Regions from separate parts of the Georgenia sp. M64 genome, predicted to be linked through region 3. Evidence: riboswitches for the same ligand, from Rfam matches in the RefSeq annotation. Region 3 holds a riboswitch; each other region holds the start of a gene.
What was found. Region 3 has a riboswitch for cyclic di-AMP ahead of AAEM63_RS07480 (C40 family peptidase). Riboswitches for the same ligand answer to the same signal wherever they lie in the genome.

Region 1 (9,835 bases), 2.0 Mb from region 3:
CTTGCCGAGCGCCGGGGCCTCCTCCTGCACGCCACCGGAGTCGGTGACGACGATCGACGACGCCGCCACGACCGCGGTGAACTCCCCGTACGGCAGCGGCTCGGTGACCACCACGTTGCCCAGACCGGCCACGGCCGGCAGCAACGCCTCCCGCCCGGTGGGGTTGCGGTGCACGGGCAGGACGAAGGTGTGCCCGGGCAGCATCAGCGCCAGGCGGGCGACCGCCCGGCCGATCCCCGCCATCGGGGCGCCCCAGCTCTCGCGCCGGTGGACGGTGACGAGCACCAGCGGCCGCCCGGCGGCCATCGCCGCACGCAGCCGGGGGTCGGTGACAGTGGTGGGACGTCCCACCGCGTGCAGGAGGGCGTCGATGACCGTGTTGCCCGTGACGACGACGTCACCGGCGTCCACGTGCTCGCGCACGAGGTTCGCCCGCGCACCCGCCGTCGGTGCCAGGTGCAGCGAGGTCACCTGAGAGGTCACCCAGCGGTTCGCCTCCTCGCGGAACGGCGAGGAGAGGTCGCCGCTGCGCAGCCCGGCCTCGAGGTGGAACACGGGCACGCGCCGGTGGAAGGCCGCCCCGCCATCGGGTCTCAGTGCCGTCGCGGCTGCCGGCGGACGAGGACGGCGGCGATGCCGGTCGTGATGGGGATCGCCAGGACGAGCCCGATCGAGGACACGAGCGTTCGGACGACCTCCTCCGCGATGTCGCCGGACATCACCGTGTCGAGCGGCGCCCGGTCCCACAGGCTGGCGACGATGAGCAGGGGCAGAGCGGTGCCGACGTAGGCGAAGGCAAGGGTGTAGACCGTCGAGGCGATGTGGTCGCGGCCGATCCGCATGCCGCGTCCGAAGAGCCGCCGGCGCGACGCCCGTGGGTCGGCGGCGTGCAGCTCCCACACGGCCGAGGCCTGCGTGATGGTGACGTCGTTGAGCGCGCCGAGGCCGGCGATGACGATGCCCGCGAGCACGAGGTCACTCAGCCGCACCCCGGGGAAGGACTCCTGGATGATCGGCACGCCGTCGCCCGAACCGGTGAGCTCGGCCGCCCGGGTGCCCCACGCGGCGAGCGCGATCGTGATGGCGAGACCGGCAAAGGTGCCCAGCAGCGCCGTCGTCGTGCGGATGGAGATGCCGTGGGCGAGGTACACCGCCAGGAACATCATCGCCGAGGAGCCCACGAGCGCGACGAGGAAGGGCGACTGCCCCACCATGATCGCGGGCAGCACGAAGTACACGGTGACCGCCAGGGAACCCACCAGGCCCACGACGGCGGCCAGGCCCCGCCCGCGGGCCACCACGGCGACGGACAGCAGGTAGGCCAGCGCGAGCCAGAGCACCGGCGACCGGCGGTCGAAGTCCCAGAACGAGTACTCCCCGCCCTCCGGACCGGGCGAGGCGACCTTGACCCGGTCACCCGCGTCCGCCTCGGCGGCCAGCGCGGGGGGAAGCTGGACCGGAACCTGGTCACCCTCGTCGGCGCCGCTCGTCAGCTCGACGACGATGGTCTGCCCCGGCGGCGTGGCCACCCGTTCGACGACGCCGTTCTCGATCGTCACACCCTCCACCGTCAGCGGCATCGACCCGACCGGGGTCTCCCCGCGTGGCCACAGCACCACCAGGCCGACGATCGTGGCGAGAAGCAGCGGGAGCACGAACGCGGCCAGCACCGTGCGCACCCGACGGGCCTCCCCCGTCTCGAGCCGGACCTCACCGTGACCGTGCGCCATGGTTCCCCTCCTCCCGACCGACGACGCGCGCCGGCGTGACCGACACGGGCAGGGTGACGGTGAACCGTGCGCCCGCGCCGGGCCCGTCGCTCGCGGCCCGGACCGTGCCGCCGTGAGCCTCGACGATCGCCCGGACGATCGCCAGCCCCACCCCTGAGCCGCCGCGGGTGCGGTCCCGCGCCGAGTCCACCCGGTAGAACCGCTCGAACAGGTGCGGGAGGTGCTCGGCGCTGACGCCCTCGCCGTCGTCGGCGACCGTCACGGCCACGCCCGGGCCGATCCGGCGGGCCTCGAGGGCGACGTGCCCCCCGGCCGGGGTGTGCCGCAGGGCGTTGTCGAGGAGGTTGGTCAGGACCTGCCCGAGCCGGTCGGCGTCGGCGTCGAGCACCACGGACCGAGCGTCCGGTGCCGCCCGGACGGCCAGGTCGACGCCGAGCTCGGCGAACCGCCCCGCGGCCTGCGCGTGCGCGGCGTCCACGACCGTGCCGACGCCCACCGGCGCGCGGCGCATCGCCAGGCGCCCCTCCTCCGCGGTGGTCACCAGGGCGACGTCCTCGGCGAGGCGGGCCAGCCGGACGACCTGGCCCCGCAGCATCGCGACCGTCTCGGCGTCGGCCGGCTGGACGCCGTCGGCGATCGCCTCGAGGTAGGCCTCGAGGGTGGCGACCGGCGTGCGCATCTCGTGCGCGAGGTCACCGAGCATCCGGCGGCGGCCGGACTCCACCGAGCCGAGATCTGCGGCCATGGTGTTGAAGGCAGCGGCGAGCTCGTCGAACTCGCGGCCGATGCCCACCGCCGGCACGCGCGCGGAGTGGTCGCCGGCCGCGACCCGTCCCGCGGCCGTCGTCGCGAGGGTGAGGGACCGAGCGGCCCGGCGGGCGATGAAGGCGCTGACCGCGGCGGCGGCGAGCACACCGGCGACCAGGCCGAGCGTGAGGGACAGGCCCGCGGCGTCGGCGAAGGCGCGCTCGGCGTGCAGGACGGCGTCGGGGTCGTCCACGCCACTGACCGCCAGGTGGTCGTGGAAGACCGACGGCCCGACCAGGGCGGCGATCGCCCAGGCCGTCGCCGCGACGACGAGCACCGCCGCGACCGTGGCCGCGAGCAGTCGCGGCGCGAGGCCCCACGACGCCGCCCGTCTCACGTCCCCGGCCCCATGCGGTACCCCACCCCGCGGACCGTACGCACGAACACCGGCGCCGCCGGGTCGTCACCGAGCTTGCGGCGCAGGTGCCCGATGTGGACGTCGACGAGGTGCTCGTCGCCCACCCAGCCCGGCCCCCACACCTCCTCGATGAGGCGGCGGCGGGAGAAGACCATGGCCGGCCGGGCCACGAGGGCGGCCAGGACGTCGAACTCGGTGCGCGTCAGCTCCACCGGCTCGCCGTCGACATCGACCTCGCGACCGGGCAGGTCCAGGCGCAGCCGGCCGATCCGCACCGGCTCGGCACCGGCGGGCTGCGCGGCCCGGGGGCGGCGCAGCATCGCACGCACGCGGGCGAGGAGCTCGCGCGGGCTGAACGGCTTGGTGACGTAGTCGTCGGCGCCGACGGACAGCCCGACCAGCTTGTCCACCTCCTCCGCGCGGGCGGTGAGCATGACGATGTAGCAGTCGGAGAACGACCGGACCGCGCGGCACACCTCGATCCCGTCGACGCCCGGCAGGCCGAGGTCGAGCACGATCACCGTGGGCCGCCACGTTCGGGCGTGCTCGACCGCGCTCGCGCCGTCACCGACGACCGCGACGTCGAACCCGTCCCGCTCGAAGTACCCGGCGACCAGCCGGGCGAGCGGGGCCTCGTCGTCGACGACGAGGATGCGCGGCGGCGGGTCCGTGGCTCTCACCCGGACATTGTGCGGGCCGAGGTACCCGCACGCCGAACCTGGTGCGGACCCGGGCCCGATGTTCACCGGATCTTCAGGGTTGGCGTCCTGGTCGTGCCGGTGGGCGGGCCGCCTCCGCTCACAGGCGCGAGGTGACCTCCTCGAGCAGGTCGGCGGGGGCGAGCCACATCGAGGGGTACTCGCCCTGCCACCGCTGGACGCCGTCGGCGTCGACGAGGACGAAGCCGTGCCCGGGCAGCCCCTCGTGCATCCCGGTGCCGAGCACGCCGTACGCCTCGGAGACGGTGCCGTCGTCGAGGAGGTAGGGGGTGGTGGCCCCGTACGTCTGCAGGTCGGGCAGGATCTGCTCAGCCGTGTTCATGACGATCGGGAGCACCTCGATCCCGGCCTCGGCGAAGCCCGGCTCCTGCTCGATCGCGGTCATCTGCACGGTGCACGAGCCGCACCCGGCCCCCTCGTTGAAGTACAGGACCACGGGCGAGCCGCGCAGCTCGGACAGGGTGACGCTCCCGCCGTCCGTGGTCGGCAGGGTGAAGTCCGGTGCCGTCCGGACGGCGTCGCTGTCGGTGGCCCGGGCGCCGAGGAGGGCGGCGACGGCGACGGTCACCACGACGAGCAGGCCCACGACCCAGGCGATCCGGGCCCGGCGCTCCCGCCGGGAGGGGGTCACGCCCGGGTGGGCCGGGGCGGGAGCGGTGCGTGCGGTCATCGGACCAGGCCTTCCGGACGTGTGGGGTGGGAGGACGTGTCGTCGGCCGGCTCGGGGGTCGCCGGACCTGTCCCCGGCGCGTCCCCGTCCGGGCGGGCGCCGCGGCGCCGGTCCCGGAGCGTGGCGACGACGAACACCAGGGCGAGCAGGAGCAGCGCCGCGCCGAGGACGGGCTCGGGGACCGGTGCCAGGCGGTCCTGGAGCGCGCCGAAGATCCGCGCGAGCCCGGCACCGACCGACTCCTGCGCCGCCGTGCCGCCGGTCATGTCGGGGCTGCCGGCGAGGGCGATGACGCCCGCACCCATGACGGCGAACGCGACGGCGACGACGATGTTGAGGGTGTTCGTCACGAGCACGCGGCCGGCGAGGCGGATGCGCACCAGCCGCGCCCGGAAGAGCTTGCGCTCGCCCAGCCGCGCCCGGTCCCACACCAGGGCCATGACGAAGAGGGGGAAGACCATGCCGAAGACGTACGCGAGGCCGAGCACGAGACCTCCGGCGGCCGAGCCGGACAGCGCCGAGAGGGTCATCACGCCGGCGAGGACGGGGGCGCAGCACGAGGAGGCGATGCCGGCGAAGACCCCGAGGGCGAAGAAGCTGGCGGTGTCACCGCGGGAGGTGTCCGGTGCGCGCAGGAAGCCGGGCAGGGACCACATGCGCCCCGAGAGCGACAGGGCCGCCAGGGCGAGCATGAGGAGCCCGCCCGCCCAGTACAGCGGTGCGTGGTAGCGCGCGATCGCCCCGGCCACCAGGCTCATCCCGAGCGTGATGGGCACCAGGACGAGCGCGAGGCCGGCGGTGAAGACGAACGTGAGCGGCAACAGCTTCCACCGGTGGTTGCGCACCGCGCCGGCGAGGTAGCTCGGCGCGAGGAAGACGATGCAGCACGGCGCGAAGAGGGCCACGCCACCGGCGAGGAAGGCGGCGAGGACGCTGCCGGTGGCGAGGAGCTCGGTGCCCATCAGCGGGCTCCGGCCGCGGCACGGCGCGACCGCTCGGCCAGCGCCTTGAGCAGCTTGCGGCGCGGGAGGCGCCCGGCGCTGAACCGGGCGCCGTCGAGGAGGACGAGGGGGTTCATCGCCGGGCGGTGCTCGGCGGCGAGCCGCCGGCCCTCCGGGGACTCGAGCTCGACCACCTCGACGCGCAGCGGCTGCACCGCCGCGATCTCCCGCAGCGCCTCCACGGCGTCGTCGCAGAGGTGGCACGCGGGGGCGTGCACCACCGTCAGCACCGGGACCTGACCGTCCACGCCGGACCTCCTCCAGGCCGGCTCGCTCGCGCCGGCGTCCAGGCCGGCTCGGGCGCCGGTCCGCTCCGGCAAGCCTGACCCCCGCACCCAGGGGGTCTGATCACGCTGCGGTCAAGAATCGATGAAGATCCCGGCGGGGGCGTGCCCCGCCGGGAGAAGGTCACAGACCGGCGAGCAGCTCCTCCATCTCGGCGATCTCCGCCTCCTGGTCGGCGATGATCTGCTCCGCGAGCGCGAGCGCGGCAGGATCAGCTCCCTCGTCGAGCTGCCCCTCAGCCATCTCGATCGCTCCGCGGTGGTGCTCGATCATGAGCTCGAGGAAGCGCCGGTCGAGGTCGGCGCCCTCGGCGCTCTCCAGCTCGGCCATCGCCTCCTCCTGGCTCAGCCCGCCCATGTCCATGCCGCCGTGGTCCATCCCGGCCATGTCCTCCTCGGCCGCCCCGGCCTCGCCCCAGGCGTCGAGCCAGGAGGTCATGAGGTCGATCTCCGGTCCCTGGGCTGCACTGATCCGCTCGCCGAGGGCACGCACCTCCTCGGTGCTCGCGTCCGAGGCGGCCAGCTCGGCCATCTCGATCGCACCCTCGTGGTGGACGATCATCATCTGCGCGAACTCGGTGTCGGCGTCGTTGTGCGCGGCGTCCGTCATGGACTCGTCCGTCGTGGACTCGCTGGTGGCCTCGTCGGCCGCCCCGGTCGCCGCTGTGGTGGTCGATGCCGTGGTCGGCGTCGCTGCGGGGTCGGCCGCCTCCGAGCAGGCGCCCAGGACGAGGACGGTGGCGAGGGTTGCGGCGGCAACCGCGGATCGGCGGTTCGTGAGGGAGCGGAGCATGAGCCTGCCTTCTTTCGGACGTGGTGGGTGTCGTGGCGCCGACGCGGCGCGACGCCGGCCCGCAGCAGGGTCAGGCTCGACGACCGCGCCGGGACGCGCAAGCGGGTAGGGCCGAGTTCGTCAGTTCTTCATGAACGACGTGGCCGCCGCACGTCGTGTCCTCATGGACGACGGGACTGCCGCGGGAGTTGATGATGTTTCGATGAAGGCCGTTACCGCAGCGTGACTTCGCCGGCCCGGCGCGGATAGCGTGACGTCCGCCGGCACGCCGCCCGGCCCCGGACGGACGTCGAACCCTGCTGCCGCCCGCGGACACCGACACCGCAGCAGGGGCGGGGGAACCACGCACGTGGCCCCCCGGGGCCTTGGGGTCAAGCGCGAGTCCTCGCGCCGGCAGCTCTCCCGCCGAACCCGACAGCTCACCTCGCAGACGACCAGGAGAACTGTGACCACACACGCACGGCACCGTGCCGCGCTCCGCCCGTCCACGCCGCTCACCGTCGCCCTCGAGGGGGTCCCCGTCCGTCGCGGTCTCGCCGCGATGGCGTCCTCCGGCCTCGTCCTGACCATGGCCGCGACCTCGGCCACCGCCACCCCCGAGGCGTCCTCGCTACCCAACGTCGACGTCCGAGCCGCGACGAGCGAGGCCCTGACCGCGATGGTCACCACACCGACCGTCAAGGTCCCGGCGGACATCGTCTGGACCGTCGACGACGTCGCGACGGCCCAGGCCGCTCCACCGCCCGCGCCCGAGCCGGAGCCGGTGCCGGCGGCCGCCGCTCCGGTCGACCGCACCTCGGCCGCGGTCTCACGCTCGGCCGAGCGCGCCGCGCCGATCGCCGCCGCGGCCGAGCGCGCCGCGCCGATCGCCGCCGCGGCCGAGCCCGCGCCGGTCGCCGAGCCCGCCCCCGCACCTGCCGCCGCACTGAGCGGGGAAGCCGTGGTCGCGTACGCCCGACAGTTCCTGGGTGTGCCGTACGTGTGGGGCGGGACGACCCCCGCGGGTTTCGACTGCTCCGGGTTCACGAGCTACGTGTACGCCCAGTTCGGCGTCGCGCTGCCGCGCACCTCTGCCGCGCAGGCAACGATCGGCACCCGGGTCTCGGCCGCCGACGCACGGCCCGGGGACCTCGTCACCTGGCCCGGGCACGTCGGCATCTACACGGGCAACGGGAACAACATCGCCGCCCGCCAGCCGGGGACACCGCTGACCGAGGGCCCGATCTACAACTCCAGCCCCACATTCATCCGCGTCACCGGGTGACCGGCCCCACGGGCGTGTGCCCGGCGCAGTGCCCCTGCTCGGGCACCGCCGTGGCCACCTGCCCGGGGCTGGGTCGGCCGGACCGCTGAGGGACTCCTGGCCTCGGCACCCGGTCCGGCCGATGCCTTCAGCGTCGGCGACTCAGGAGATGGCGTCCCAGGTCTGGCCGCTGTCCCGGCTGCGGAGCACCACGGCGTCGACGGCGGCCAGGAGGGTCTCCTCGTCGAGGGCCATGAACGCCTCCGGGGCTCCGCCGGGACTTCCCGCGACGTGCCAGGTGCCGTCCTGGAGCGACCAGACCGTCCCGTCCAGACCCAGGCCGACCAGGGCCGCCCCGGCGTGGTCGACGAGCAGCAGCGGCTCGGGAGGCTGGTGGTCGTGCGGACCGAAGGTGGCGCCGCCGTCGTCGGAGACGACCAGGCCGGCGTCGGTCGTGGCGACGAGCCGGCCGTCCGCGGTGGGGTCGGCGTCGAGATCGCGCAGGCCGAGCACGGCCCCGCCGCTCCACGAGGCTCCGCCGTCGTCGCTGCGCAGCACCGTGCCGGTCGTGGCGTCGAAGCCGTAGACGTGCTCGCCGGTGGCGGTGAGCGAGTGGAAGTCCACCTGCCCGCCGAGGGCGAGCTCGGTCCAGCTGAGCCCGCCGTCGGTGCTGGCGAGGACGCCGAGGTTCGCGTTGCCGGGTTCGTCCGGCCCGGGGTGGCCGCTGATGAGGAACGTGCCCGGTCCGGCCGCCGTCAGCGCCATGACGTCCTGGCGGTCCTCACCCACGGCGTACGCGGCGCCGTCGAGAAGCACGAACAGCCCGTGGTGGGTGCCGGCGTAGACCCGGCCGTCCGCCTCGTCGATGGCGAGGTCGTGCACGTGGCCGAGGTCCGCCGCGGTGGCTGGTGTCGAGGTGGCGAGCAGCCTCGCCGCGCTGGGTTCGGCGGCGCCTGCAGGCGCTGCGTCGTCGGTGGCGTCCACCCCGAGCGCGGCGGCTCCGGCGGCACCGTCGACACCGGCCCCGCGCGGTGCGTCCTCGACGGCGGCCCCGGAGGCGTCCGACGTGACCGCGAGCTCGACCCTTGCGACGTCGCCGGCGTCCCCGCCGGCCGCGCACGACGTGAGCAGCGCTGCCGCGAGCGCAGGCACGACCACGCGGCCGAGCCGGCCGGGCGTGCGGTGGTCAGGCATGACGTCCTCGGGGGTCCACGGGGGCGGTCACCGCCCCGGCCCCGCCCAGTCAGGGGCCGGCCCTTACGATGGCCGCCCGGACCGGGTCGGGTCAAGACGGTCAGCGGGTGCTGGGGGCATCGTCGTCGACACCCGTGACCGCACGGGTGTCGACACACGGCTGTCGTGAAGAGTTCGTGAAGCCTGCGCCCGGAGCCGCCGGGCCCGGCCCGCCCCGGCATACGCTCGACGTGCGGGCCGCGCTCGGACGAGCGCCACGGCCCGCACCGGGAGGGGACAGCGATGATGTGGGACGGCTGGGGCATGGGCGGCTCGATGGGGTGGGGCTGGCTCTTCTGGCTGCTGCTCGTCGTCGGGATCGTCCTGCTCGTGGTCCTCGTGGTCAGACTCCTCGGAGGTGGCGTCGACCGCGGCGGCGATCGCGCCCTGCCGCCGCCGGGCACCGCCGGGCCGTCGGGTGAGCCGTGGCAGCCGGGTGAACCGGGCCGGCCGGGTCACCATGGTTCCTCGTGGCCGTCCGGTCCGGGTGCTTCACGGGCGCGGGAGATCCTCGCCGAGCGCTACGCGCGCGGCGAGATCGACACCGCCGAGTACGAGGAGCGGCTCCAGCGGCTGCAGGACTGATGCGCCCCCTCACCAGACGGCAGGCCCTCGTCCTCGGCGCCGCGGGCGTGGGCAGCGTCGTCGTCGGCGGCATCGGCGCCGCGCAGACCCCGCTGCCCTGATCCGCCGCGCCGCCGGACGCCCACGGGCCGGGCGGGCGCGCGGGAGGCGGCGTCACCCCGGGCGCCGACGGCGCGACGCTCACCGAGCCGGTCGTGCTCGCGAGCGAGGGCGGCGTCCTCGAGCTCGAGCTGGAGATGGCGGAGCGCGAGGTGAGGCTCGGCGACGTCACCGCCCGGCTTCTCACGTACAACGGCACGGTGCCGGGCCCGACGCTGCTGCTGCGCCCGGGCGACATCCTGCGGGTCCGCCTCGTCAACCGGCTCGACGACGTCACGAACCTCCACGTCCACGGCCTGCACGTCTCCCCGGA
Region 2 (9,835 bases), 1.8 Mb from region 3:
GCGTGGTGGAGCACGGCCTGGCTCGTCGAGCCCAGGAGCAGCCCGGCGAACCCGCCCCGGCCACGCGAGCCGACGACCACGAGCTCCACGGCGGTGGAGAACTCGGCCATGAGCGCGGCGGCGTTGCCGTCCAGCGCGTGCTGGCGCACGCGGACCTCGCGGTCGCCCACCGCCGCCTGCACCGCCACACCCAGACCCTCACGGACGTCCGCGAGGACCTCGTCGCGGTCGACGGCGGCCGGCAGCCAGGCCATCGCGCCCGCACCGGTCGCGATCGGCACGGCGGCGACGGCGCTGAGCTCGGCGTCCCAGACGATCGCCTCGTCGACGGCTCGCCGCAGGGCGATGCGGGCGGACTCCGAGCCGTCCACGCCGACGACGATGCGCCGCACCGGCAGGAACGACCGCGCGGGCGACAGCGGCACGACGACCGTCGGGCAGTGCGCGTGGGCGGGCAGGGCCGAGGAGACCGTCCCCAGCAGGCGGTCGGTGAACCCACCACCGCCGCGGGTACCGACGACGACGAGCGCGGCCTCGCGCGAGAGGTCCACGAGCACGCCGGCCGGGTCGCCGGTCTCGAGGGAGGACGTCACCTTGAGCCCGGAGTCGGCGGTGCGGGCGACGGCCTCGTCGACCACGGCTTGGGCGCCCTGCTGGATGGCGGTGTCGTCCATCGCGGCGTACCCGCCGTCGAGGGAGGCCGCGGTGAAGGACGGCAGCGCGTAGGCGCAGACCACGTGGAGCCGGTGCCCGGTGCGGGTCGCCTCGGCAACGGCCCAGTCGACGGCGGCGAGGCTCGCCTCGGACCCGTCGACCCCGACGACGATGACCTTCTCGTGCGACATGGACTCTCCCCGGCGGTGGTTCGGCGATCCGTTGCCCCACATTGTGCCCTTCCCCGTCCGGGGGACGTGGGGTTTCGCCGGGCGGTTCGCGCAGGGCCGCGCCACGCGGCGTGACTCAGCAGCCAACGGTCGAGCAAGCACCTCCCGGGGTGACTCAGCACCACCGGCCCTACGCGCTCGACCCGGAACCCGCGGCCTCACCGCAGACCCGCGACGTCACCGCTCCCCGCGCCGGCGCCGGGCACACCACGACGGCCGTACGACGACGGCGGCCCGTCCCTCACGAGGAGGGACGGGCCGTCGGGTGCAGCTGGAGAGGCTCGCTCAGAGAACCCGGATGAAGACGGGGTTCGAGATGTAGATCGGGCTCTCGTACAGCGCGGTGCCCGGGTTGCGGGCGGCGATGTGCTGGCCGTTGCCGGTGTAGATGCCGGCGTGACCGGGGCCCCAGACGAGGTCGCCGGGGCGGGCCTCCGCGGCGGAGACCCGGTAGCCGACGCTGCCCTGGGCGGAGGACGAGCGGGGCAGCGAGATGCCGACCTGCGCGTAGACGTACTGGGTGAAGCCGGAGCAGTCGAAGCCGGCCGGGGTGGCGCCGCCGTAGACGTACGGGGTGCCGATGTACTGGCGGGCGATGTCGACGATCTGCTGGCCGATGCCGGAGGTGGCGGCGACGGGGGCCGGAGCCGGCGCGGGCGCCGGGGCGGCCTCGACGGCGGCGGCCGGGGCGGCCTCGGCGGGCTCCTCGATCGCGGTGCGCTCGGCGGTCCGGGAGGCGACCTCGGTGTCCCGCTCGACGACGGGCTCGGGCTCCGGCTCGGGCTCCGGCGGCGGGGGCGGCGGGGTGGCCTCGGCGGAGGCGACGACGTCGGCGGACCAGGTGATGTCGGCCGGCACGGTGACGGTCGGGGTGGTCACCATCGCGGTGAGCGCCTCGGACGTCGCGGCGGAGATGTCGACGTTCGGCAGGGCCGAGGACTCCGGGGCCGCAGCGGCGGAGGTGGCAGCCATCGTCAGGACGAGGCCGGAGGAGGCGAAGGCGGCGATGCCGCGGCGCGCACCCTGGCCGGAGAGAGCCACGGTCAGGGGGGTGGAGGGACGGCGGGCCGCGCGGTGGCGGGCGCCCTGGGGCGTCATGGTGGTCACGGACTACCTCTCCTGGCTGCCTACGGAGTGAGCTGTCGGGTTCGGGTGGGAGAACACCCGGCGCGGACTCCCGAGGAAGGCCGCACTTCACCCCAAGGCTCCGGTCTCCCGGAGCCGTCAATCACTTGGTTCCCCCGTCCCTGCCGCTGTTCCTACTCGAAGCTGACTCCGGGGCGGCGGCAGGGTTAGGCGTCCGCCCGAAGACTTCACGGAGGAGGGTTCCGGAAGCGATCTGGACACTACAGCCAGATTCTGGCTATGTCACGTTTCGATCACGACCCCGGGGATGCGCCGTCGGCGCAGGTGTGGTGAGGTCCACCGCGACCCGTCCGTCGCCGGTCCCGGGGAGCACCCGCGAGGTGGTCACGTCAAGGGGTGTCGTCCCAGGTGACGGGACCGCAGGGGACCATCGGCCCACCCGCCTCCGACCACACCCGGGGGCGGCCGGAAAGCGCTTCTCAGCGCGTCTTCTGTGAGGCGGCTCACACCCGGCGGCGCGCGTGGCGCCCATTCCCGAGCGGATGCCGCCTCGCGTGCCCGAGCGCTCGTCAGGTGGTGACGAACAGGTGCCGGGTGATCTCCTCCGGCAGATCCAGGACCGTCTCGGAGCCCGGTGCGTACAGGGACACGACGTCCCCGCCGGGCCGCACCCGGACCTCGACGCGCACCCCGGGCCGCAGGCCCGACTGGTCCATGCGGGAGAGGAGGTCGACGTCGACCTGCAGCGGCTCGCCGATGCGGGCCAGCACGACGTCGGCACGGAGGTCGGCGGCGTCCGCGCGGGCGGCACCGTCGGCGGCGCTGCGGCTCTCGCCGTGCACGGGGGCCTGCGGGGCGGAGCGCTCTCCGTCGTCGCCGGCCGGGAGGAGCTCGGCGGCGACGTCGGCGAGGGACCGGACCTCCTCACGCGGCGGCATGACCTCCTCACCCCCCGTCAGGGCGTCGAGGCCGGGGATGGGGTTGCCGTAGGGGTCGACGTGCGGGTGGTCGAGCAGCTCGAGGAGGCGGCGCTCGACCCGCTCGCTCATGACGTGCTCCCAGCGGCAGGCCTCGTCGTGGACGTACGCCCACTCCAGGCCGACGACGTCGGTGAGCAGCCGCTCGGCGAGCCGGTGCTTGCGCATGACCTCCGTCGCCCGGCGGCGACCGGCGTCGGTGAGCTCGATCTGCCGGGTCCCGGAGAGCAGGAGCAGCCCGTCGCGCTCCATGCGGGCCACGGTCTGGGACACCGTCGGGCCGGAGTGGCCCAGACGCTCCGCGATGCGCGCGCGCAGCGGCACGACGCGCTCCTCCTCGAGCTCGTAGACGGTCTTGAGGTACATCTCCGTCGTGTCGATGAGATCGCTCACGTACTCCCGCTCTCTTCCGCGCGCGCCCCAGCGGCCGCGTCGCGACGGCTGGTGATGGCATGCCTGCCCTCAGGATAGGGATGCGGGACGACAGCGGGCAGCGGTCCGCCCCGGTGAGGGCCCTCACATGATACGGACGGACCGCTTCTTCAAGAGTCGCCGCACCGCCCGGTTCGCGACCGCACCGCCCGGTTCGCGACCGCGCGCACCACCGTCCGACGAGGCCTCCCGTCGCCGGGCCGGGGAAGCGTCCCGTCTGTTTTCCGTTCTGTCCCCTTTCGGCTCTATGGTTCGCGTGATGCCGCTCACGCCACCTCGCCTCCCGCGGCCCGACCCGGGCACCGCGCCGCCCCTGTACGCGGTCGCCGACGGCGAGCCGGTCTTCCGCGGCCGGCGGATGCGCGACCTGGTGGGCACCCCGTTCGAGCAGATCTGGGGCCTGCTGGTCGACGGCGAGGGCGGCGCCGCCCTCCCGCCGGCCGAGCCGTTCAACCTCCCCGTGCGCACCGGCGACACGCGGGTCGACGTCCTCTCCGCGCTGGCCCAGCTCACCCCCGTCTGGGGCTACCGGCCGCTGGTGGAGATCGACTCCACGCGTGCCCGGGAGGACCTCGCTCGGGCGTCGGTGATGACGCTGAGCTTCGTGGCCCAGTCCGCGCGGGGCGAGGACGTGCCGGCGGTGCCCCAGCGCGAGGTCGACATGGTCACGACCATCGCGGAGCGGTTCCTCGTGCGGTGGCGCGGCGTCGCCGACCCGGAGGCCGTCGCGGCGCTCGACCTGTTCTGGCTCGCCGTCTCCGAGACGGGCCTGGTCCCCTCCACCCGCACCGCACGCACGGCCGCGGAGATGGGGGCCGACGCCGCCTCGTGCCTCGCCGCCGCGGTCGCCGTCGCGGGCGCACCCTTCGGCGGTGGCGCGGCCGCCCGGGCGCTGGCGATCGTCGAGGAGGCCGAGCGGACCGGCGACGCCGACGCCGCCATCGCGGCGCACCTCGCGCGGGGCGGCGACCTCTCCGGCTTCGGCGACGAGCTGGTCCCGGCGGACGCCCGCGTGGGGCTGCTCCGCGACGCCTGCGTCCGGGTCGGCGCGCGCCGGCTGGAGGCCGCCGAGGCGGTCGCCCGCGCGGGCGCCGAGGCCCTCGCCCGCACGTCGGGCTCCACCCCCGGGGCGAACACGCTCTTCTGGGGTGGCGTGCTGCTCGACCACGTCGGGGTCCCGCCCCAGCTCTTCTGCGCCCTGTACCTGTGCGGGCGCACAGCCGGGTGGTCTGCGCACGTCCTGGAGGTCCAGCGCCTGCGGCGCCAGTGAGCAGACACCGGGCAGGCCGCCACGGGAGCCCTCACCGTCAGGGCAGGAGCGCCTCCCGCAGTGCGCGCCCCAGGACCGCGTAGCCGGCCTCGGTGGGGTGGACGCCGTCGTCGCTCATCCCCGGCGCCCAGCCGTCACCGCGCCTGAGGTCCGCCGCGACGTCGGCGAACTCCCACCCGTGCTCACGGGCCAGCGCCTCGAGGTCGGCGTTGTGCCGGGGGGCGAGGTCGGGGGCCCACTCGATCGGCGGGACGCTCGCGAGGATCACCCGCGGGGCGCCCACCGTCGCGACGATCGCCTCGACGTTCGCGGCGATCTCCTCGGCGGGGACCCCGAGGGCGATGTCGTTGGTGCCGGCGAGGACCACCAGGACGTCGGCGTCGGGGCGTGGCACGGCCTGGGCCCGCATGACGGCGGTGGTGGCGCCCGGCACCGCCCAGCCGCCGACCCACTCCACCGACCCGCCGTCCGCGGGCCCGAGCGCGTGGTGCAGCCAGGTGCCTGGCCCGAAGTCGCCGCCGGCGAGGTCGCCGTCGCTGCCCGTGAGCGAGTCCCCGATCGCGGTCAGCCGCACCGTCGTGCTCCTCTCCCGTGCCGTGGTGTCCTCTGCCGTGGTGGGCGAGCCCGGCGCCGGGGTGGCCGCGGCCGTCGTCGGGCCGACGGTAGCCGCCGGACCGGGCTGCGGCGTCGTCCCCGCACAGCCGGTCAGCACGAGCGCCACGACGAGCGCGCGCGGCGCCGCAGTGCGCACGCTCCGCCGGTTCGTCATGCCTTCATCCTCGCCGATGGCCGGCCACCGCTCACCGGCACCGGCGCCGGCACCAGCACCCGGCGCGCTCACCGGCACCGGGTACATCCCGACAGGCGCCCGGCTCGGCAAGGCCACATCCTCGCGGTGTCATGGCCCGGGCACGCGCACCGGGCCCACCCGAGCCGGTGGCAAGATCGCGCCCATGGAGACCGTCACCATCCCCACCGACCTGCTCCCCGCCGACGGCCGGTTCGGCTGCGGACCGTCCAAGGTCCGTCAGTCCCAGGCGGACATGGTCGCCGCGCTGGGCTCGTCGCTGCTGGGCACCTCGCACCGCCAGGCGCCGGTGCGCCAGCTCGTCGGGAGGATCCGGGAGGGCGTCGCGCAGCTGCTCGGGGCTCCCGACGGCTACGAGGTGGTCCTCGGCAACGGCGGCTCGACGGCGTTCTGGGACGCCGCCACCTTCAGCCTCGTCCGGGAGCGGGCCCAGCACGCGGCGTTCGGGGAGTTCGGGCAGAAGTTCGCCACCGCGACCGACCGGGCGCCGTTCCTCGAGCCGTCGGACATCCGCACCGCCGAGGCCGGCTCGCTGGCGCTCTGCACGGGCGTCGACGACGTCGACGTCTACGCCTACCCCCACAACGAGACCTCCACCGGTGTCCTCTCCCCCGTCTGGCGGCAGGGCGACGGCGACGCGCTCACCGTCGTCGACGCCACCTCCGTCGCCGGGGGCACCGCGGTCGACCTGTCCCAGACCGACGTCTACTACTTCGCGCCGCAGAAGGTCTTCGCCGCCGACGGCGGGCTCTGGCTCGCCGTCGTCTCGCCGGCCGCGCTCGCCCGGATCGAGGAGGTCACCGCGGCGCGGTGGGTGCCCGACTTCCTCAACCTCGCCCTCGCGGTGGAGAACTCCCGCAAGGACCAGACCCTCAACACCCCAGCCGTGGCCACGCTCGTCATGCTCGCCGAGCAGGTCGACTGGATCAACGAGAACGGGGGCCTGGAGTGGGCGGCCGCGCGCACGGAGCGCTCGTCGTCGATCCTCTACGGCTGGGCCGAGGACCGCGACTACACCACTCCGTTCGTGACCGTCCCCGAGCACCGCTCCCCCGTCGTCGGCACGATCGACTTCGCCGGGAGCGTCGACGCCAAGGAGCTCGCCGCGCAGCTGCGCGCGAACGGGGTCGTCGACACCGAGCCGTACCGCAAGCTCGGCCGCAACCAGCTGCGCATCGGCATGTTCCCCGCCGTCGACCCGGCCGACGTCGAGGCGCTCACCGCGTGCGTCGACCACGTCGTCGAGCGGATGGCCTGACGGGCGCGGCACACGGGCCGGGGCCCGGCGGCGACAGGCCGGCTCTCGCCCGGCCGGACGACCCGGCGCATCATGGACGGGTGGACAGCGCCGTCGAGATCCGCCCGCTCACGCCGACACGGTTCGGCGACCTCGAGCACCTCTTCCGACGCCGCGAGGACCCGGCGAGCTGCTGGTGCATGTGGTGGCGGCTCTCCCCCGAGGCGTTCTCCGCCTCCCGCGTGGCGGAGCGGCACGACCTCCTCGCGGCACGGGCCGGCGAGGCACCCGCCCCGGGCCTGCTCGCGTACACCGGCGGCGAGGCGGTGGGCTGGGTCGCCGTCGCCCCGCGCCCGGAGCACGCGCGCATCCCCCGCTCGACGATCATCACGCACGAGGACGTCCCCGACTGCTGGTCGGTCACCTGCTTCTACGTCCGCGCGGACCACCGCGGCGAGGGCGTGACCGGCGCGCTCGTCAGCGCCGCGGTGGACCATGCCCGGGGGCACGGTGCCCGCTTCGTCGAGGCGTACCCGGTGGACACCGGGGACGACGCCGGCCCGCGCAGCAGCTCGAGCCTGTTCCGCGGCACGCTCGCCACGTTCACCCGGGCCGGGTTCGTCGAGACCGGCCGACGACGGGGCCGCCCCACCGTGCGACTGGCCCTCGAGGCGAACGAGGATTCCCCTGCGCCCCCACCGCCGGGGCCCCTACGCTGAACACATCCGGACCCGTGCCGGAACCGGACATCTGAAGACCAGGACCCGCCATGTCGAACCCTCCCGACGACCGTTCGCCCTACGCCCCGCCACCTCCGCCCGGGCAGGCCGGCCGGTCGGCCGGGCAGGGTGCGGACGGTGACACGCCCGGCCAGCCCTACCAGCAGGGTGACGCGGAGACCTCAGGCGACCAGCAGGGCTACGGCCAGCAGGGTTACGGCCAGCAGGGCTACGGCCAGCAGGGCTACGGCCAGCAGGGCTACGGCCAGCAGGGCTACGGGCCGCCGTCCGGCTCGGAGGGATACCCGGGTCAGCAGCCGTACGGTCAGCCCTACACGGGCCAGCAGCCGTACTCCGGCCAGCCGCCGTACACCGGCCAACAGCCCTACACCGGCCAGCAGCCCTACACCGGCCAGCAGCCCTACGGTCAGGGCTACGGGTACCAGCAGCAGTACGGCCAGCCCACCGGCCAGCCACAGCGGACGAACGGCCTGGCTGTGGCCGCGTTCGTCGTCGGCCTGCTGTCGATCCTCGTCGCGTGGATCCCCGTGGTGGGCATCGCGGGGATCGTGGGCGGGATCGTCGCCGTCGTGCTCGGACTCATGGCGCTCAGCAAGGCCAACAAGGGCCAGGCGGGCGGCAAGGGGCTGGGGATCGCCGGGCTCGTGCTCGGCGTGCTCTCGGTCCTGCTCGGGCTCGTCGTCTCGGTGATCCTCGGGGCGGCCCTCACGGCCTTCCAGGAGAGCGACCTGGGTGCTCCCGCTCCCGTCGTCGAGGAGGAGCCCGCCGAGGCCCCGGCCGACGAGGACCTCATGGACGCCCCCACCGGCGACGGCGCGACGACCGCCCTGGACGGCGCTACCGGCGACGCCCCCGACCTGGCCGCCGCGCTGCCGCTGGGTCAGGGAGCCGAGGTGGGCGACTACACCGTCACCGTCACCGCGATCGACCTCGACGCCGACGAGGAGATGGGCGCCGTCGAGTTCAACGAGCCCCCCGAGGGCCGCTACGTCCTCGCCGACGTCTCCGTGGTCTACAACGGCACGGACGAGGGCGACCCCTGGATCGACCTCAACCACGTCTTCGTCGGCACCGACGCCCTGCAGTACGACTGGGCGTCCTGCGCGGCCACCGAGCCGAACCCCGTTTTCGACGTCCCGACGATGGGCGCCGGCGCGAGCGCGAGCTACCAGGTGTGCATGGACGTCCCGCCCGAGGAGATCCAGGGCGGGAGCTTCTTCATCGAGGAGCTCTTCGCGTTCGACGACGCGGGCCGGGCGGTCTGGGAGATCCGCTGACAGCCGGACCCACCGAGAGCGCGGCGTGAGCCTGCGGGCAGCGTCGGACGCCCTGCCTCGTCGGTCAGCCCTTGATGAGCGGCGCCAGCCAGGCCACCTGCTTGGCGAACTGGTGCACCTGGCCGCCCTCGTGCTGGTTGAAGGGGTAGACGACGATCTCCTTCGCCGGCCCGTCGGCACCGGCACCGGCACCGGCACCGGCACCGGCACCGGCAGCGACGTCGGTGCGCGAGCCCGCGCCCGCGCCGTAGTGGTTGAACGCGGCGTACACCGTCGACGGTGGGCACGTGGCGTCCATGAGCGCCACCGAGAACAGCGCCGGGGCGTTCGCGCGCCGGGCGAACGTGACGCCGTCGAGGTAGGACAGCGTCTCGAAGACCCGCTCGACGCCGTCCCGGTGGACGGCGAGGTACCGGGTGATCTCGGCGTAGGGCAGGGAGTCGGTGATCTCCGTGGCCCGGCGGTAGTGGCACAGGAACGGCACGTCCGGCAGCACGGCGGCGAGGTCGGGGACCAGTCCCGCGACGGCGAGGGTGATGCCGCCGCCCTGGCTGATGCCGGCCACGGCCACACGCGCCGGGTCCACCCCGGGCACCGCACGCACGGCCTCGACCGCGCGGACGGCGTCGGTGAAGACCCGGCGGTAGTAGTGGCCGGCGGGGTCCTCCACGCCGCGGGTGAGGAAGCCCGGTGCCGCGGGGCCGGCGCCGGCCGGGTCGGGCGTGTGCCCGCCGCCGCCCCACGACGAGCCCTGGCCGCGGGTGTCCATGACGAGGTGGGCGTAGCCGGCGGTCGCCCAGCCGATGCGCTCGTGGGGCAGCCCGCGGCCCCCGCCGTAGCCCACGTACTCCACGACGGCGGGCAGCGGACCGGCGGCGCCGGCGGGCCGGGTCAGCCAGCCCTTGACCGGGTGGCCGCCGAAGCCGGCGAAGGTGACGTCGAAGGTCTCGACGAGCTCGAGGCCCGTGTCGACCCGCTCGAGCCTCAGCGCGAGGTCGTGGCCGCGGGCCTCGGCCAGCGTGGTCGACCAGAAGTCGTCGAAGTCCGCGGGCTCGGCGACGTCGGGCAGGTACGACTCGAGGGCGCTCTGGGGGAGGTCGAACAGCGGCATGGGCGGGAACCTA
Region 3 (9,835 bases):
GATGATGCGCAAGGCCCAGGAGATCGCTGCGCCGTCGTTCGCGTTCCTGGAGCTCTACACGCTCGCGGCGGCGATCTACTGGGCGATCTGCTTCGTGCTCTCGGCCGGGCAGTCCCGTCTGGAGCGGCGCCTCTCGCGGTACGTGACAGTATGAGTGGCCCGGAGCCCGCGAACGAGCCGACGGCGGCGCCCGGCCGGCCGGAGCTGGAGGGACGGATGAGCCTGCTCGAGCTGCGGGGACTGCACAAGGCATTCGGTTCCCACGAAGTGCTGCGCGGCATCGACCTCGACGTCGCACCCGGCAGCGTCACCGTCCTGATCGGTCCCTCCGGCTCCGGCAAGACGACGATGCTGCGCTGCCTCAACGCGCTGGAGGTACCGGAGCGAGGCACGGTGCGCATCGGTGACGTGACGGTGGACTTCGCCACCCGGCCGGGGCCGGCGGCGCTGCGCCGGCTGCGGGCCCGGTCCGGCATGGTGTTCCAGGCACACAATCTCTTCCCGCACCGCACGGCGCTGGAGAACGTCGTCGAGGGCCCGGTCTACGTCCAGGGGCGTCCGCGTGACGAGGCGGTGGCGGCGGCTCACGCGCTCCTGGCCAAGGTGGGGCTCGCGGATAAGGCCGACGCGTACCCCTACCAGCTCTCCGGCGGGCAACAGCAGCGCGTCGGCATCGCCCGCGCACTGGCGATCCGGCCGGCGCTGATGCTTTTCGACGAGCCCACGTCGGCGCTCGACCCGGAGATCGTGGGCGACGTCCTGCGGGTCATGCGTGACCTGGCGGGCGAGGGCTGGACGATGGTTGTCGTCACGCACGAGATCCGGTTCGCCCAGCAGGTGGCCGACCACGTCGTCTTCCTCGACGGCGGCGTGATCGTGGAGGAGGGGCCACCCCGCGAGGTCTTGACGGCGCCGGCGCACGAGCGCACCCGGCAGTTCCTGCGCCGAATCCTCGACCCGATCTGAGTGGCGTGCGGCGCGCACGAGTTCTGACTCCTGCGTGGCTGCTAGATAGGTCGCCTCACAGGCGTGAGGTGACCTCCTGGAGGAGATCTGTCGGCTCGAGCCACATGGAGGGGTACTCGCCCTGCCAGAGCTGGACGCCGTCGGCGTCGATGAGGACGAAACCGTGGCCCGGAAGTCCGGCGTGCATGCCGGTGCCGAGCGTCCCGTATGCATCGGAGACTCTGCCGTCGTCGATTAGGTAGGGGGTGGTGGCGCCGTAGCGCTGCATGTCGGGGAGGATCTGCTCGGCGGTGTTCATGACGATCGGCAGGACGGTGATTCCTGCCTCGGCGAAGCCGGTCTGCTTCTCGATCTCGGCCATCTGGACGGTGCAGGCGGCGCAGCCGGCTCCTTCGTTGAAGTAGAGCAGGACGGGGCTGCCGCGCAGCTCCGAGAGGGTGACGGATGCTCCATCGGTCGTGGGAAGGGTGAAGTCCGGGGCCAGCCGGGTGTCGGTGGAGGCGCCGGGTCGGGAGGTGATGAGCCCGAAGGTCACAGCGGCGACGATGACGAGCAGGCCGACGAGCCAGGCGATGCGCTGGCGACGGAGGCGTGCTTCCTGCAAGGCGCGGGGGCTCCTGGGTGCTGCGTTTCGGCTCTTGGTGGGAGCGGCGCTGGTCCGGGCGGTCATCGGGTCAGTCCTTCGTGAGTGGTGGTGTCGTGGTCGTGCGTCGAGGCACCCTCGGCCGTGTCGGTGGTGCCGATCGTGGTGTCGCTGCGCGTTGCCGAGCCGTCGGCTGCGCGCCTGCCCCGGTCGCGCAGCGTCGAGAGGACGAAGACGGCAGCCAGCGCGAGCAGCGCCAGCCCGAGCAGCGGTTCGGGCACGGGGCTGAGCCATGTCTGTATGCGTCCGAAGATCTCTGCGAGGCCTTCGCCCGTGGCGGCCTGGGCTGCGGTGCCGCCGGTCATGTCGGGGCTGCCGGCGAGCGCGATGACGAAGATGCCCATGATCGTGAAGGCGATCGCGACGGCGAGGTTCAGCGTGTTGGTCACGACGGTCCGTGCGCCGAGGCGGATCTTGACGAGCCGGGCGCGGAACAGCTTCCGCTCGCCCAGGCGTGCCCTGTCCCAGAGCAGTGCCATGACGAAGAGCGGGAAGACCATGCCGAAGACGTAGGCCAGGCCCAGGACCACACCGCCGGCGGGGGAGCCGGACAGGGCCGACAGGGTCATGACGCCGGCGAGGACCGGGGCGCAGCAGGACGACGCGATGCCGGAGAAGACGCCGAGGGCGAAGAAGCTCGCGGTGTCACCGCGTGAGGTGTCCGGGGCCCTCAGGAAGCTGGGCAGGGACCACATCCGGCCGGAGACGGCGAGGGCCGCCAGGGCGATCATGAGGAGGCCGCCGGCCCAGTACAGGGGCTGGTGGTACTGGGCGATCGCCCCTGCCACGAGGCTCATGCCCAGGGTGATGGGCACAAGAACCAGGGCGAGCCCCGCGGCGAAGACGAACGTGAGCGGCAGCAGGCGCCAGCGCCGGTTCTTCACCGCCCCGGCGAGGTAACTGGGAGCGAGAAAGACGATGCAGCACGGAGCGAACAGGGCAACCCCGCCGGCGAAGAACGCGGCCAGCACGCTACCCGTGGCTAGGAGCTCGCTGCCCACGGCTACCGCCCCGCCGGTCGGGCCGACACGACCGGAACGGCCCGCGCAAGCAGCTTCTCCAGCTTGCGGCGGGGGAGTCGCCCGGAGCTGAAGAACGACCCGTCGACCAGGACCAGCGGGTTCATCGCCGGCCGGTGCGCGGCGACGAGGCGCTGGCCCTCGGCGGAGTCGATGTCGACGGTGTCGACGTCCAGGGGGAAACGCTCGGCAAGCGTGTCCAGCGCTCGCTCGGCGTCCTCGCAGAAGTGGCACGCCGGTGCGTGCACCACGGTCACCCGCACGACGGCGGTCGGCATCGCGTCATCATCGGCGCTCGGCGGGGTCTGTTGAGTTTCGGGCACCAGGACAGCGTGTCCGAGTCGACCCCGCGCCGTGACGAGCGTGCGGTCAAGAATCGATGAAGTTCCTGGACCGGGGCGCCGGCGCGACGGCGCCGGCCTGCGCGCCGCGCGAACCGCCGTTGGTTGTGGAGCTCTGCGGAGTCACCCCATGCGCCCGGGTGTGGGCATCGCCCGTCAGAGAGGGGTGCCGTTGCCGCCGGTGCAGGAGGCGCCCGGCTCGGGGGTTTGCTCGCCCTGCAGGTACTTGGTGAGGAAGGTAGGGATCCGCTCGTCGCCGGCGTCGTCGAGCTCGAGCTGGACCCCCCAGGCGGTGAGGACGACGGGGGCCGCGAGGTCGGGGTAGGGGCTCAGCAGTGCGTAGGCCTCGCCCTCGACGAGTTCCCGCAGCGTGGCGAGCTCGTCCGCCGGTAGGTCGGGCTGGTACGTGACCCACACGGCGCCGTGCTCGAGGGAGTGCACAGCGTTAGCGGTGGGGACCGGATCGTCGTAGGTGCCGCAGTTCTGCCACACGGGGTCGTGGTCGCCGCCGAGCGGGGGCCGCGCTGAGGGGGCGATCGCGGCCTCGACGTGGTTGGCGGAGAGGTCCGTGGTCTCCTCGACGTCGGGGATGGGTTGCTCGGCAGCGGCCTCCACGGCCGCCTGCTCGGTGCGCGCGCCGAGGATCACCGCGGTGGTCGTCCCGACGAGGGCCAGGATCACGACGGCGACCGCCGCGACGATGACGAGCTGCCGACGGCGTTCCCTGCGGACCTGTTCGGCCCGCAGGGCTGCCACCTTCGCCAAGCGGTCGGCCCGCTGCTTGGGGTTGCTCACACTTCTCCATGAGTTTCAGGTGTCCACCGAGGAGTATCCGCGACCGGAGTCGTCGGTCGAGTGGTCAGGTGACGCGGATGAACGTCGGGTTCGAGTTGTAGATCGGCCCCTCGGTCAGCGGAGTGCCGGGCTGGCGGGCGGCGATGTTGTTGCCGTTGCCGGTGTACACGCCCACATGGCCGGGCCAGGTGACGAGGTCCCCGGGACGGGCGTCTGCTGCGGAGACCCGAGTACCGACAGTGGCCTGCGCCGAGGACGTCCGGGGCAGGGAGACGCCGAAACGGGCGTACACGTACTGGGTGAAACCCGAGCAGTCGAAGCCTGCGGGGGTGGTGCCGCCCCAGACGTACGGCACCCCGAGGAAGGTCCGGGCATAGTCCACGATCGCCTGCCCGGACACGGTCGCGGTCAGGGCCGGTGCGGCGGCGACCGGCGTGTCAGGTGCCGGCGGAGCCGGTGCGGCCTCGGGTCGCGCCGCGCTCCGCGAGGCTGCCGGGACGGTGCGGTCGACGGCAGACTCCGGCTCCGGCTCAGCCGGCGCCGGCGCCGGCGCCGGCGCCGTCACGGGTTCGGGCCGGGGTGTCGCCTGCACCGTGGCAATTGCGTCGAGGTTCCAGCTGACGTCGGCCGGGACCTTGACCGTGGGGGTGGTGATGATCGCCGTCAGGGCCTCACGCGTGGCCGCTCCGGCGTCGACGTTGGGAAGCGCTCCGCCGGAGGGGACCGCGGTGGCCGACGTCGCGGCCATGGTGATCACCAGACCGGAGGAGGCGATAACGGCGAGTGACCGATGCGCGGGGAGCCCGGCGAGGGCCAGTGTCAGAGGCGTGGAGGGATGACGGGGGGCGCGGTGGCGCCCACGGGACCCAGGTCGGGACATGTCGCTCCTTGCGCCTGCGGGGTGAGCTGTCGGGTTCGGGCGGGAGTGCACCCGGTCAGGCCTGCGTGAGAAGGCCTGGCTTCACCCCTAGGGCACGGTTGGCCGTGCCCGTACACACTGGTTCCCCCGTCCCCGCCGAGGTCTGCCAGACGCGGACGGCAGCGGGGCTCGACGCCCGTCCGGGCTCCCAGGCAGCGTGCCGGGGAACGCTGCCACGCTATGGGGGCGGTCGCGGCGCTGTCACGTTCCGGTAACAGGGTTGATCGAACCTTCATGGAAACTGTCGTGAATACCCGTGCCGATTGGGTCGGGATGTCGGTGCTCCGCGAACCAGTCCGTCGGGCAGAACTCGTGGTCGGACCCCTACCGGGCCGGGCGGACATCCACCACCCCCATCATCCCGGCGTCCTCGTGGTCGAGGATGTGGCAGTGATACACGGACCGGCCCGCGAAGTCGTCGAAGGCGATCCGCACCACCCGGCTGCCCCCGGCCGGGACCTCGACGACGTCGCGCCACATCGGGTCCGCGACCGCCTCGCCGTCCGACTCCACCACCTGCATCGGCCAGACGTGGAGGTGGAATGGGTGGTCCATGGGGGTGGGGTTGTCCAGCGTCCACTCCTCCACCGTGCCGGCGACGATCTCCTGGTCGGTGCGGGCTGGGTCGAAGGACCGGTCGTCGAAGCCGAACGACATGCCGCCGCCCATGCCCATGCCCATGGTGAACGTGATGAGCCGACGCCGAGCGGGTTCCACCGTCCGGAGATCGGCCGGAGCGGTCGCGGCCGGCAACGGCGGCGGCTCGACCGTCGCGCCGCTCACCTCCAGTATGGCCAGGTCGGCCGAATCAGGGCCCGGGGCGCCCCCCATCCCCATCCCCATTCCCATCCCCATGCCGCCGCGGTCATAAGGGAGAGCCCGCCACGGTGCCCGTCCGGCACGGGGGGTGACGAGGAGGTCGGCCCGGTTGCCGGGAGCGAGGAGCACCCCCTCGGCCGCACGCAGAGAGGCGGAGCGTCCGAGGTCGACACCGAGCAGGTCGACGGGCTGGTCCGCCAGGTCCAGCAGAAGATGCCGAGAGGTGCAGGCGTTGATCACCCGCCATCGCTGCCGTTCGCCGGGTGCGGCGGTGACCCGGGGCCGGACCTGGCCGTTGACGAGGACGATGCTGCCCTCGCGGCCCATCATCTGGTCCTGCATCGTGGGTCGGGAGACGCTGCCGTCCGCCTCGAGGGAGAGGTCGGAGACGATGAGGATCCGCTCCCGGCTCATCGGGAGGTCGTCCTCCACGACGATCGCGCCGTACAGCCCGCCGAAGATCTGGTCGGCGACGTGGCCGTGGCGGTGCGGGTGGTACCAGAACGTCCCGGTGGGATGGTCGGCACGCAGCACGAACTCGTAGTCGAAGGCCTCGCCCGGCTCGATGCTCAGGAACGGGTTGTCACCGTTGCCCTCGGGGGAGACGTGCAGACCGTGCACATGGAGGTTCGTGGGCGCGTCGAGCTGGTTCACCAGCCGTACCTGGAGCGTGTCCCCGGGGCGCAGACGCAAGGTAGGCCCTGGCACGGTGCCGTTGTACGTGAGCAGCCGCGCCCGGCGGCCCCCCACGTCGACCTCTGCCTCCGCCATCGTCAGCTCGACCCGGAGGCGGCCGCCCGTACTGGAGAGCTCCTCGGGTTCCACGAGGTCGGCGCCGCCGGCCAGACGCGGGGTCGAGTCGTCTCCGGGGCCTGTTCCGGAGCCCCCCGGCGCGCCGGCGCGTGCGAGCCCCAGGGCACCGGCGACCACACCGCCGGTGCCGAGTGCACCCAGCAGCAGGGCCTGTCGCCTGCTGATCGGTTCCATCATCACCTGCCCCGGAGCCGTCGGAGGCGGTCCTCGTACTCCTCTGCGCCGATCTCGCCACGTGAGTACCGTTCGGCGAGGATCTGCTCCGCATGGGGGGTGCCCGGCCCCGGGTCGAGTGCCCGGCCGCCCTGCCCTCTGAGGTCGGGTGTGCGGTCTGACCGCCCGCTCCGAAGGAGGGCGACGACGAGGACAACAGCGCCGGCGACGAGCAGCACCACGACGAGCCCCCCCACGCCCGCGCCCATCCCGTACCCGTCCCACATCATCGAACCACCCTTCCTCGCTCCGCTCGTATCCCCGGCGAGATACCCATCGGGGTATAGCCAGTTTAGGTGTACGACGTCCGGTCGTCCCCTCGTGAGCGACCGGTTCAGGGATTCTTCATGAAGCCTTCACCGCCCCGACCTGAGGAGTGTGTGGATGGGCCTTCGGGCATGACGGCTCCAAGGCTCCGTTCTTCGACGTGGTCGGTTCGGGAGTCCGGGTGGTGGCGGATGCCCGTGCGCGGCAGATCCGGACGAGAGCCGCCCATGAAGATCCGGTGAAGACGGCGAGCAGCGGCCTGCTGCTGCCGTCGGCGCCGCTGAGCGGACCGCACAATGGGTCCATGCAAGCGCTGAACCCGGACAGACCGAACCTGCCACGAGTGATGATCGTCGATGACGAGGCGCCACTCGCACAGCTGGTGGCGGGCTACTTCGAGCGGGAGGGCTTCGAGGTCGCCGTCGCAGGCGACGGGGAGACGGCGATCGCGCAGATGCGGCAGTGGGACCCGGGGATCCTGGTGCTGGACCTCGGCCTGCCGGGGGTGGACGGGGTCGAGGTCTGCCGAGCCGTCCGGACGTTCTCGGACTGCTACATCATTATGCTGACCGCCCGGGTGGAGGAGGTCGACAAGCTCATCGGGCTGTCCGTCGGGGCGGATGACTACATGACCAAGCCGTTCAGCCCACGTGAGCTGATGGCTCGGGTTCGAGCCATGCTGCGCCGGCCCCGCCGCCATGTCCAGGCGGACCAGGCGGTTGCCTCGTTCGGTCGTCTGACCCTCGATGCCGCTGCGCGGGAGGTCTCCGTCGACGGCCGACTTGTCGATCTGACACGGACGGAGTTCGACGTCCTCGCGGCACTGGCGTCACGTCCCCGGATGGTCCTGACCCGCCGGGCACTGATCGATGAGGTGTGGGGCGACGGGTGGGTCGGCGACGAGCATCTCGTGGACGTCCATGTCGGGCACCTGCGACGCAAGCTGGGGGACGACCCGACCGAGCCGGTGTTCGTCCGGACGGTGCGCGGGGTCGGGTACCGGATGGGCCCCGGAGAATGAGCCCGGTCAGGCCGGAGCGGTGGGGCCTGGCCGCCCGGCTCCTGGCGGCCACGATGGCGGTGGTCCTCGTCGCCGCCGGGACGGCGTGGGCGGTGGCGATCGCCATCGGGCCGGCGGTCTTCCACGACCACATGATCGACACGGGTCTGAGTGACCCTGCCGGGGTCGAACATGCGGAGCGAGCCTTCCGCACCGCCTCGGCCGTCTCGTTGGCCCTGGCGCTGGTGACCGCGCTGGCCGCTGCGGTGGCCGTGAGCCTGTTCCTGTCACGGCGCGTCACCCGCTCGCTCCAGCTCGCGACCACGGCATCGCAGCGGGTGGCCGCCGGCGACCACTCCGTCCGCATGCCTCATGTGGGGATGGGACGCGAGTTCGACGACATGGGCGCGGCCTTCAACACCATGGCGGCCGAGCTCAGTGCGGTGGAAGCCAGCCGCACCCGGATGCTCGGCGATCTGGCGCACGAGATGCGCACGCCGGTCGCGACGCTGGACGGCTATCTCGAGGCGATCATCGACGGTGTCGAGCGGCCGGACGAGAAGACCTTGACCATGCTGCGCACCCAGGTCGGGCGGTTGGCCCGGCTCGCCGAGGACGTCGCACTGGTGACGACCGCCGAGGAGGGCCGGCTGGGCATGCGGCGTGAGCCTGTGGAGGTGGCCGCGCTGGTCCGGTCGGCCGGAGATCTGGCCGCGGTACGTTTCGCGGCGCGTGGGGTCGACCTGGACACGACGATCGACGTCGCGGCCACGGGCGCCGTCGTCGTGGCCGATCGTGACCGCCTCGGTCAGGTGCTGACCAACCTTCTCGACAACGCGCTCAGACACACCCCGCAGGGTGGCCGCGTCCGGCTCCTCGCGCGTCAGGACGGTTCCACGGTTGTCATCGCGGTCTCCGACTCCGGGGAGGGGATCCCCGATGAGCACCTGCCGCACCTGTTCGAGCGGTTCTACCGCGTCGACACCGCGCGTGACCGGGCGCACGGCGGCTCCGGGGTGGGACTGGCGATCGTGCGGGCCATCGTCCATGCCCACGACGGCGCCGTCACCGCCGCGAGCGACGGCCCAGGGAGGGGTTCGACGTTCACCGTGACACTTCCCGTTCGGGGGAGCGTCACGGCCGGCCGGTGACCTCCGGTTCGGCGACATCCGGTCGTCCGGACACCTCTGTCAGGCGCTCGACGACCGGCCGGTCGTCGGTCTCGGCATGGCACGAACCTCCCTGGCTACCCGACCCGTGTGCGCCGTGGCTGCTGCCCCGGCCCATCATGAACAGCATGCCGATCATCATCAGCGGGCAGGCGAGGAGGGCGGCCAGCGGCAGCGCCTCGCCGAAGGATCTGCCGGCGGCGAGCAGGACGGCCAGGGCGACCAGTCCGGCGGCCAGCATGCCCAGCAGGTGGGACTTGCCCGAGTGGTTGTGGCCGGCAGGGGGCGTTGTCATCGGTGAGGCTCCTTCTCGGTGAGTGTCACGGGCATGTCGTCCGGGACGGTTTCGTCGTCCTTCAGGGCCGGGAAGATCGCCGAGATCGCCCACACGCCGAGCGCGATGTAGACGAGGCAGGCCAGGAGCAGCAGGAACAAGGCGCCCAGCTCCATCGTGATGCTCCCTCCCATCGACCGTTCTGTTGAGTCTGCGGCTCGGACCGAAGCAGCCCCGTGCAGAACCGGTGAATCTTTCCTGAACCTCAGGTCCGGACGCTGGTCGCTTGGCGACCAGCGCTCTCCCGCGACCTCGGGCTCGGATCCGACGTGACGCGTTCTGCCCGCAGGACGAGCAGGACGCCGGCGACGACACTGGCGAGGGCCCACAGCTGCGGCGGGGTCAGGCCCAGCACGGCGGCGTCGTTGAGGCGCAGGAACTCGACGAGGAACCGGGACAGGCCGCTGAGGACCAGATAGACGCCGAATACCGCCAGGGGGGACAGCCGGCCGGCCAGTCGCCACAGGGCGACGGCGATGAGTGCGGCAGCGAGGGCCTCGTACACAGGGGTGGGGTGCACCGGCACATCGGTGGCGA

Region 1: another riboswitch for cyclic di-AMP. It lies ahead of AAEM63_RS16465 (C40 family peptidase); the one in region 3 lies ahead of AAEM63_RS07480 (C40 family peptidase).
Region 2: another riboswitch for cyclic di-AMP. It lies ahead of AAEM63_RS15380 (C40 family peptidase); the one in region 3 lies ahead of AAEM63_RS07480 (C40 family peptidase).

The regions. Positions count from the first base shown of each region.
Region 1 is NZ_CP145809.1:3,699,428-3,709,262, forward strand. Features, by position in the region: gene wecB (UDP-N-acetylglucosamine 2-epimerase (non-hydrolyzing)) at 1-597, opposite strand, end outside; gene AAEM63_RS16430 (YibE/F family protein) at 594-1,730, opposite strand; gene AAEM63_RS16435 (ATP-binding protein) at 1,711-2,874, opposite strand; gene AAEM63_RS16440 (response regulator transcription factor) at 2,871-3,575, opposite strand; gene AAEM63_RS16445 (peroxiredoxin family protein) at 3,694-4,284, opposite strand; gene AAEM63_RS16450 (cytochrome c biogenesis CcdA family protein) at 4,281-5,246, opposite strand; gene AAEM63_RS16455 (glutaredoxin) at 5,246-5,533, opposite strand; gene AAEM63_RS16460 (DUF305 domain-containing protein) at 5,694-6,362, opposite strand; cyclic di-AMP (ydaO/yuaA leader) riboswitch at 6,666-6,810, shown strand; gene AAEM63_RS16465 (C40 family peptidase) at 6,808-7,626, shown strand; gene AAEM63_RS16470 (F510_1955 family glycosylhydrolase) at 7,768-8,799, opposite strand; gene AAEM63_RS16475 (SHOCT domain-containing protein) at 9,082-9,423, shown strand; gene AAEM63_RS16480 (twin-arginine translocation signal domain-containing protein) at 9,423-9,524, shown strand; gene AAEM63_RS16485 (multicopper oxidase family protein) at 9,618-9,835, shown strand, end outside.
Region 2 is NZ_CP145809.1:3,448,904-3,458,738, forward strand. Features, by position in the region: gene AAEM63_RS15375 (universal stress protein) at 1-845, opposite strand, end outside; gene AAEM63_RS15380 (C40 family peptidase) at 1,170-1,982, opposite strand; cyclic di-AMP (ydaO/yuaA leader) riboswitch at 1,994-2,193, opposite strand; gene AAEM63_RS15385 (metal-dependent transcriptional regulator) at 2,540-3,340, opposite strand; gene AAEM63_RS15390 (citrate/2-methylcitrate synthase) at 3,639-4,649, shown strand; gene AAEM63_RS15395 (SGNH/GDSL hydrolase family protein) at 4,687-5,418, opposite strand; gene serC (phosphoserine transaminase) at 5,603-6,715, shown strand; gene AAEM63_RS15405 (GNAT family N-acetyltransferase) at 6,796-7,413, shown strand; gene AAEM63_RS15410 (DUF4190 domain-containing protein) at 7,464-8,711, shown strand; gene AAEM63_RS15415 (acetylxylan esterase) at 8,776-9,822, opposite strand.
Region 3 is NZ_CP145809.1:1,654,434-1,664,268, forward strand. Features, by position in the region: gene AAEM63_RS07450 (amino acid ABC transporter permease) at 1-154, shown strand, start outside; gene AAEM63_RS07455 (amino acid ABC transporter ATP-binding protein) at 217-966, shown strand; gene AAEM63_RS07460 (peroxiredoxin family protein) at 1,022-1,570, opposite strand; gene AAEM63_RS07465 (cytochrome c biogenesis CcdA family protein) at 1,633-2,610, opposite strand; gene AAEM63_RS07470 (glutaredoxin family protein) at 2,613-2,906, opposite strand; gene AAEM63_RS07475 (DUF3105 domain-containing protein) at 3,126-3,764, opposite strand; gene AAEM63_RS07480 (C40 family peptidase) at 3,829-4,512, opposite strand; cyclic di-AMP (ydaO/yuaA leader) riboswitch at 4,642-4,802, opposite strand; gene AAEM63_RS07485 (multicopper oxidase family protein) at 5,008-6,489, opposite strand; gene AAEM63_RS07490 (SHOCT domain-containing protein) at 6,492-6,758, opposite strand; gene AAEM63_RS07495 (response regulator transcription factor) at 7,100-7,816, shown strand; gene AAEM63_RS07500 (ATP-binding protein) at 7,813-8,946, shown strand; gene AAEM63_RS07505 (DUF2933 domain-containing protein) at 8,930-9,259, opposite strand; gene AAEM63_RS07510 (hypothetical protein) at 9,256-9,432, opposite strand; gene AAEM63_RS07515 (prolipoprotein diacylglyceryl transferase family protein) at 9,504-9,835, opposite strand, start outside.